Regions from separate parts of the Eubacterium sp. LMAG:50 genome, predicted to be linked through region 2. Evidence: riboswitches for the same ligand, from Rfam matches in the RefSeq annotation. Region 2 holds a riboswitch; the other holds the start of a gene.
The links. A riboswitch is a leader RNA that binds a small molecule or an ion and turns the genes downstream of it on or off. The one in region 2 is predicted to bind cyclic di-GMP.
Positions count from the first base shown of each region.

Region 1 (4,223 bases), on a different contig from region 2:
TCCCAATAATAATCCTTATAACAGATTGTTTTATCATCTGCTGTTTCAATAAATACATCAGCACTATCAATCCGGCTATATTCCTTATAAGCATCACATGTAATTGTTGAACCTAATGGAAGGTTAACTGATAAACTTTCTAATGGTGTGTTTACTACACTATTAATTCCTGTCTGTTTATTATAATTACCCTTCTTAAAGTAAAATCTGTATGCCATAAAGCAGTTGTTTGTATCTGTTCTTAATACTTTATCACCTTTCGCAATTGTAAATGTACGGCTTGTTGCATCATAAGTGTTCTTCTTTGCTGTAGAACTTACAACTGCTGTATACACAACTGTTCCTGCAATACCATTTCCATTGTCATCATATGTATCGTTGTCCCAGTTATTTGAACACATCTGGAATTTAACTTCTTTATCAAGTTCCATTTTGAAACTGCTCTTGTTGTTCAATACAGTTCCATCCTGTAATCTGATTGACATTTTTAAAGGTCCAATTACAGATACTTCTATTGATTCTTTATCTGAATCATCATTTTTATTATCATTTCCTGAATCAGGCTTCGTTGTTTCTGAAGGTTTTGTTGTTTCTGAAGGTTTTGTTGTTTCTGAAGGTTTTGTTGTTTCTTCCGGTTTAGTCACTTCTTCTTTTTTAGTTGTTTCTTCTTTTCCGTCTTCTGTCTTTCCATTTTCTGTATCAAGATTTCCTACTACTTTTTCAACCTCTGAAGGTAATCCATTAGTAGCTTTATATGAAACAACTGCTCCACCTGAAATCTCTAATGTATCTGTTATTAACTGTCCGTAAATCTTTGTACTTCCTGTTAATACTGTTTTTGAATCAGGTGCATAAACCTTACCCGTTATAGAACTATCACCACTAAATTCAAGATTTCCACTTGTATATACATTTCCTGCAAATATTCCATTTACCTGTGTATACTTTGTAGCATTCATTGCAATTGTGTTGGCATTTACTTCTTTAAAATTATTGTATCCTGCATTTTTTCCTGTAAATACAACTGTAAGCTTGCTACTGTCTCCACCTGCATTAAATGAACCCGGATTTCCACCTGATAATTCATCTACATATAAAACTACGTATCCGTCACCGCTTACTTTAACTTCACCACCAACGTTTAAATGTTTAACTCTGACAACTGTTGTCTGATTTTTATCTGCATGAATTTCAAATGTCTGTCCATTGTAAAATGATACAGTATCTAAATATGCATTATCAGTTAAATCAAATCTGTTTGTCTGCCATCCAATGTAAACACTCTGTGTACCGTCTTTGTATTCTGAAGTAGATTTTTTAAAATATTCTGAATTCTCATCAGGATAATTATTTGTATTGAATAATCCTGAATATAATTCCTTGTCCATTTCACTAACTTCAATTGGAATATATCCCTGTGCGGGTTCATCTACTTTAACCTCCGGTGATACATGTGCAGTTCCTGTAACATGCTTTGTTGCACTGTTTGAATACTTTAAAGTACCATTGTTAATTACAATATCTCCAATTATCTGTCCGCTTCCTGAAAAAGTTGCTCCGTTTTTTGCAAGTACCCCATATTCATTTGTGTTTTCTTTTGCCAAAACCCCTATTGGCATTGCCACATTAAATACCATCGTCATGACTGTAGCCATAGCTACCATTTTCTTTACTCTTTTCATTGCATCCTCCTTCCAATTTTATCGCAGCCTTTTATACACGTATTTACGTATAAAAAAAACTGCAACTCCTTAAAAAGAATTGCAGCCAGACGACCATTGCAAATGTTGCTTTAGGCTCATAGCTTTGTGCCCTATTTTTTCAAATAGTTTACCCTCATCATTTGTAATATATGTCTTTATTTTATAAATTTTTATTTTATATGTCAACCCAAATAAAACTCTTTTTTACATTTTCAAGCCGTAAAATAGGATTTTTTTCTAAGCTGATTTATAAAAATATTTTTATTTTCCGGCATTTATTTTATTTCATTAACGCCATCACATCTTCAACAATCTGTTCTTTTGTCAAATGATTTTCTTTAAGAACTTCATTTACATCATATCTGTCTAAGAATTCTTTTTTCAATCCAAAATTTATTACTTTCATATCTGTTGGTCCATAGAATCTTGAAATTTTTTCACCGAATCCTCCGTCTAAAATTCCATCCTCTATTGTGATTACAACATCATGCTCTTTCTTTAACTCTTCAAGTAATTCACTATCGATTCCTGTTATATAATATGGATTAATTAAAGTTGCCTGCGTATCTAATTTATCAGATAAATCATCTACAACTTCTTTTCCTAACTGATAGAATGTTCCTAAAGCAATAACTGCAACCCTGCTTCCTTTTTCAGTTACTTCATATTTATTTAATTTAGAGAAATCTTTTGTTACTTCTTTACCGTCAGATATCATTTCTCCACCCGGCAATCTTATTGCTACAGGATGTTCATTCTGCTCTATACTCCAATCAAGCATTGCAATATATTCTTCTTTTGTCGTAGGTGCCATGTAAACAAGGTTAGGAATATTTGCCATCATTGGAATATCATATAATCCTAAATGTGTTACGTCATTCATTCCAAATACACTTCCCCAGAATGTAACTATTGTTGCAGGTGCATTATTAATACACAAATCCTGTGATAACTGGTCATATGTTCTTTGTACAAATGTGCTATATACACCATATACCGGCTTTCCACCATTTGAAGCAATTCCTGCTGCCATTGCAACTGCTGTCTCCTCTGCAATTCCTACATCAACAAATTGTTTTCCTGCTTCTTTTCGCTTGTCCTCTGTAAATCCCATAACAGTTGGTGTTGCAGAAGTAATTGCAACTACTGATTTGTCTTCTTTCATTTTCTTTAACAAATAATCACAAGTTACACTTGAATAATCTTCTCCACCTTCAGCATACAATGATTTTCCTGTCTTTATGTCAAACGGTCCACTGTAATGCCACTGTTCTTTATGCTGTTCAGCAGGTGCATATCCTTTTCCTTTTAATGTATTAATATGAACAACTACCGGCTTACTACTGTCTTTTACTTTATTAAATGCATCGATAAGGCTTGCTACATCATTTCCTTCATTTACATAAACATAATCAAGTCCCATTGCCTTAAATAAATTGCATTCTGCCTGTCCATTTGTTTCACGAAGAAGTTTTAAATTGCCATACAAACCACCATGGTTTTCTGCAATTGACATATCATTGTCATTTACAACAATTATAAGATTTCCTTCTAATTCTACGGCATAATCAAATCCTTCTAATGCTTCACCACCACTTAATGAGCCATCTCCTATTACAGCAATAACATTTCCTTTTTCACCATTTAAATCTCTTGCCTTTGCCAAACCACAGGCAAGACTTACTGATGTTGATGTATGTCCTATGATGAAATGATCATGCTCGCTTTCATGAGGATTACTGTATCCTGAAACATCATCATAATGTTCTTCATAAAGATATGCGTCCTTTCTTCCTGTAAGCATTTTATGATAGAGAAGGGTTATTTCCAAACCTTAACCGTTCAGAATCCGGTGCAAGAAGATTTGATGACGGGACTGTTGAAACATTACGCCTTATTGAATGTTTGAAAAAAACAGGAATGGAAATTAAAGACATCAAGGAATTTATGATGTGGTGTCAGCAGGGACCTGCCACCTATGGAAAGCGTAAGGAAATGTTTGCAAAACAGAAGGAGACTGTTGAAGCTGAAATTGAGCATTTAAAGAAGGTTCTTGATATGATTAATTTTAAATGCTGGTATTACGATACAGCTATAGCCGACGGAAATGAAGACAGACTTAAGAATCTTTCTCCTGATGATATGCCACCTGAAATAAAAGCTGCGTGGATTAACGCTCATACATAAATACATAAAAGCCACAATTATGATATTTTATTTGTCTTCGATACAATTTTTCATAATTGTGGCTTTATATTTAATCTAAACCTTTAGTCTTTTATTTCTTACAATCCTGTTTCTTTATTCCTGACACTGTACCGCATCATATCCTGTTTCGCCTGTTCTGATTTTTGTTGCACTTGCTACAGGATAACTGAAAATTTTCCCATCACCAAATTCTCCTGTATAAGCGGCTTTTTTAATTGCTTCTATTGTTTTTTCGGCCCATTCTTCTGAAGAAACAACTATTTCAAATTTAATCTTTGGCTGCATCTGAGGTTCTACTTCCATACCTCTGAC
Region 1 covers NZ_NALP01000005.1:20,645-24,867, reverse strand. Annotated here, with positions in the region: gene CCC31_RS01550 (hypothetical protein) at 1-1,682, opposite strand, end outside; cyclic di-GMP riboswitch class I at 1,760-1,845, opposite strand; gene CCC31_RS01545 (1-deoxy-D-xylulose-5-phosphate synthase) at 1,984-3,507, opposite strand; partial or broken gene CCC31_RS01540 (MerR family DNA-binding protein) at 3,567-3,890, shown strand; gene CCC31_RS01535 (P-II family nitrogen regulator) at 4,005-4,223, opposite strand, start outside.
Region 1: it holds a riboswitch for cyclic di-GMP, as region 2 does, so the genes downstream of both, CCC31_RS01550 (hypothetical protein) here and CCC31_RS09875 (hypothetical protein) in region 2, are expected to answer to the same signal.

Region 2 (4,223 bases):
AGTATACAGAGCTACAACAAAGGGTGGAACTTATAGCCTTCTTACATCAACAACTGCCAGAAATTACGTGGATACAAATACAGTAGGCGGTCAAAAATACTACTATAAAGTGCAGGCTGTAAGAACAGTTGCCGGAAGCATGGGAGAAAGCAGTCTTTCAAAGGCTAAATATGTAAAGGCTGCAACTAAAGATTTAAGTATTGTAGTTGCAGGAGAATGCTATGTTGAAGGAATTGAACTTTGGGCAAAGAATCAGTATCCAAAGGGAACACATTTTATAAGTAGTGTAGGTGTAAGTAGTTCAGGATTTATAAATTCAAAGAAATTTAAAGTTAATGGAAAAAGTGCTACAGGTATAGAAAAAGTTGCATCATATAATCCTGACAGAGTATATTTTTTAATAGGAATGAATGAATCAGGTACTGACAATACAACTCCTACAATCAACAATTTTAAAACGATGATAAATAAACTTAAAAAGAAAAATAAAAATGTACAGATAGTCCTTCTTCCAATAGCACCAACGGGCAAAAGAAGTACTGCAAATGTGCCAAAGAAATCACAGCGTTTGAAATTTAATAAAGCGTACTCAGATTTGGCAGCAGCAACAGATAATGTATATTATTATGATTACACAGGTTTGTTTGATGATGGAAAAGGATATTTGAAATCATCATGTGATGGCGGTGACGGATGCCATTGGACATCAACAGCAACAATTAATTTTTCAAAGAGCCTGATGGATTGGTCAAAGAATAATTTATAGAAAATATAAAATTTATTATGCCGGGAAATATTTGAAATCATTATATATTGGATAGGTTTTAGATTAATGTTCCCGGCATAAATAATATTAAGTTAATCAAAGGAGTCACAATAATGGGTGGTAGTCATATAGCAATACCTACAATTTTGAAAGTCGGAAAAGGAACATTAGAAAATCTTGGTACTTATATTAAATCGAGTGGAATGTCTAATGCCGTAATATATTTTGGAAATGATTTAATAGACATGTTTGGTGAAACAGTAATGAAGTCACTTAAAGATGCAGGAGTCAATGTGCTTGGCTACAGAGAAATGGATTCAATTAAAATAGAAGAATTGATAGGGATTGCATTTGATATTGATTCTAAAGCACAGGTTGTAGTAGGTATTGGTGGTGGTAAAGTTATTGACGGTGCAAAATATGCCGCATATCTTAGAAAATTACCATTTATAAGCGTGCCTACTTCAGCATCCAGTGATGGCTTTTCAAGTGCCAGTGCATCACTTCTTGTTAATGGAAGACGTACATCGGTTCCGGCAAGAATGGCATATGGAATTGTTGCCGACACACAGATAATAAAAAGTGCTCCTGAAAAATTTATTTATTCAGGAATTGGAGATATGGTATCAAAAATTACGGCACTTTATGACTGGGTGTATGAAGATCAAAAAGGTTATACAGAGTTAAATGATTTTGCAATGATGATTGCAAAAAAGGCTGTAAATAGTTTTGTAAGAACACCGTTTGAAAGTATTAAAGATGATTTGTTCTTAAAAGAGTTGTTAGACTCGCTTGCAATGAGTGGAATCGCAAATGAAATTGCAGGAGGAAGTGCACCTACAAGTGGAAGTGAACATTTGATTTCACATGCTCTTGATAAAATGCTTCCTGTACCACAATTACACGGAGTCCAGGTTGGCATTGCAACTTATCTAATGAGCGTTGTTCAGAATCACAGATATAAGAGAGTAAATACAATATTTACCGATACGGGATTTTGGAATTTTGTTGAGAAATTAGACTTGGATATCAAAGACTATGAAAAGGCAATAGATATGGCACCTTCAATAAAGCCTCACAGACATACTTATTTACATGAAAAAGAATATAGAGATTTGGCAAAGAAGGTATTATATGAAGATGAAAGATTGAAAAAGGTATTTCATATTTAAAGAAATTTTTATAGTAAACGTGAATTTGTATAGACAAATTCACGAAAACTGTAAACAAATTGTAAATCGCATTGTATATATCAAAAAAAGCGATATACTATAAATATAGTAAATATATTTAGCAAAGCAGGTGAAAACCTGTGACGCAAAGCTATAGGGCCTTTAAAATGGCAGCCAGTTGCACTTTATTAGTCTTGGTGTGCTGTGCCCAAGACTTTTTTTGTACAACAGTCTAGCTTTATTCGTAAAAAGCAAAGTATATTGAACATCTTATTCTAAAGGAGGAAAAATGAATAAAGAGTTGTTAACACAAGCGGGAATTGATGTTAACGATGGAATAAGAAGATTTAATGACAAGGAGGATTTGTATGAAAGATTTTTGTTTACATTCCCAAAGGATGTAAACTACGACATAATGTGTGAAGCAATTAGCAAAGGAGACGCAGAACAGGCTTTTCAGGCAGCGAATGCATTGAAGGGGATTACAGGTAACTTAAGTTTAAACCAATTGTATAATCATATTATTCCATTAGTCGATTCTCTAAAGAAAAGAAGAATGGAGAAGGTAAATGAACTTCTTGAGGTGGTTTCAGTGGATTATGACAAAGTTATTAAAGCGTTATCTACTAATGATAAAAAATAAAAAGTGGACAGGTCATCTTATCTTTATATTTTTTATTAAACAAAGAAATCCGGCAGACGGTTTGGTGCTGCCGGATTTCTTTGCTTTTATATATTTATTTAGTTGAAATGATTTATTCAAATTACAAAATTTAATAATTAAATAATAGCAATCCGTAGTTAAATTTCATTACAGAAATAATAATTTTAGTGATGGAATAAACGGATTCCTGTAAAGCTCATTACCATATTATGTCTGTTACAAGCATCGATGACATCCTGATCACGAATTGAACCACCAGGCTGTGCAACATATTTAACACCGCTCTTAGCAGCTCTTTCGATATTGTCATCGAATGGGAAGAATGCATCAGAACCAAGTGTAATATCTGAAGCCTGAGCTAACCATGCCTGTTTTTCTTCTTTTGTAAATACAGGTGGTTTTTCTGTGAAGATACTTTCCCATTTACCATCTGCAAGAACATCCATATAATCTTCACCAATGTAAAGGTCGATTGCATTATCTCTGTTAGCACGTTTCATACCTTCAATAAATGGAAGGTTAAGTACCTGTGGTGCCTGACGAAGTAACCAGTTATCAGCCTTCTGTCCGGCTAATCTTACACAGTGAATTCTTGACTGCTGTCCTGCACCTACACCTATTGCCTGACCGTTTTTAACGAAACATACTGAGTTAGACTGAGTATATTTTAATGTAATCATAGCAATTGCCATGTCAATTTTAGCTTTTTCAGGAAGGTCTTTGTTTTCAGTAACAATATTGTCAAAGAAATGTTCATCAATATTTAAGTCGTTACGTCCCTGTTCAAATGTAACACCAAATACTTCTTTATGTTCAATTGGAGCAGGTTCATAATCAGGGTCAATCTGAATAATCGCGTAACTTCCTTTTTTCTTTCCTTTTAACATTTCTAAAGCTTCAGGTTCATAACCCGGAGCGATAATTCCATCTGAGAATTCTCTCTTAATGATTGCTGCTGTAGAAACATCACAAACATCAGAAAGAGCAATGAAGTCACCATATGAAGACATTCTATCAGCACCTCTGGCTCTTGCATAAGCGCTGGCAAGTGGTGATAATTCTCCTAAATCATCAACCCAGTAAATCTTTGATTCGATTTCACTTAAAGGAAGACCAACAGCAGCTCCGGCAGGTGATACATGCTTAAAAGAAGTAGCAGCAGGAAGTCCTGTAGCTTTCTTTAATTCTCTAACTAACTGCCAACCATTGAAAGCATCAAGGAAATTGATGTATCCCGGTTTTCCGTTAAGAACTTCGATAGGAAGTTCACCTTCATTCATAAATATTCTTGATGGTTTCTGATTTGGATTACAACCATATTTTAATTCTAATTCTTTCATTATAAATCTCCAATCTTTAAATTATTTATTCTTGTTAATAATCTTAGTTTCGTATTTTCCTGTTTCAATATCGATATATCTTACAAATAAAGAAACTTTGTTATCTTTATTTAAACTGTTCCAAAGCATATCTGTAAATTCGTTCATATCATCTTTAATTGCAACGAGTTTAGGTTCGCCTTCAAAACTCGGAAGTGGATTTCCATCATGCATATATGTGTGAATAAAATGACCTTCACCATTTACCGGATTTTCATATGTAAATGTGTATCTGTTGCATG
Region 2 covers NZ_NALP01000007.1:1,041,022-1,045,244, forward strand. Annotated here, with positions in the region: gene CCC31_RS09865 (GDSL-type esterase/lipase family protein) at 1-766, shown strand, start outside; gene CCC31_RS09870 (iron-containing alcohol dehydrogenase family protein) at 880-1,938, shown strand; cyclic di-GMP riboswitch class I at 2,049-2,124, shown strand; gene CCC31_RS09875 (hypothetical protein) at 2,228-2,581, shown strand; gene CCC31_RS09880 (phosphoribosylaminoimidazolecarboxamide formyltransferase) at 2,767-3,942, opposite strand; gene CCC31_RS09885 (IMP cyclohydrolase) at 3,964-4,223, opposite strand, start outside.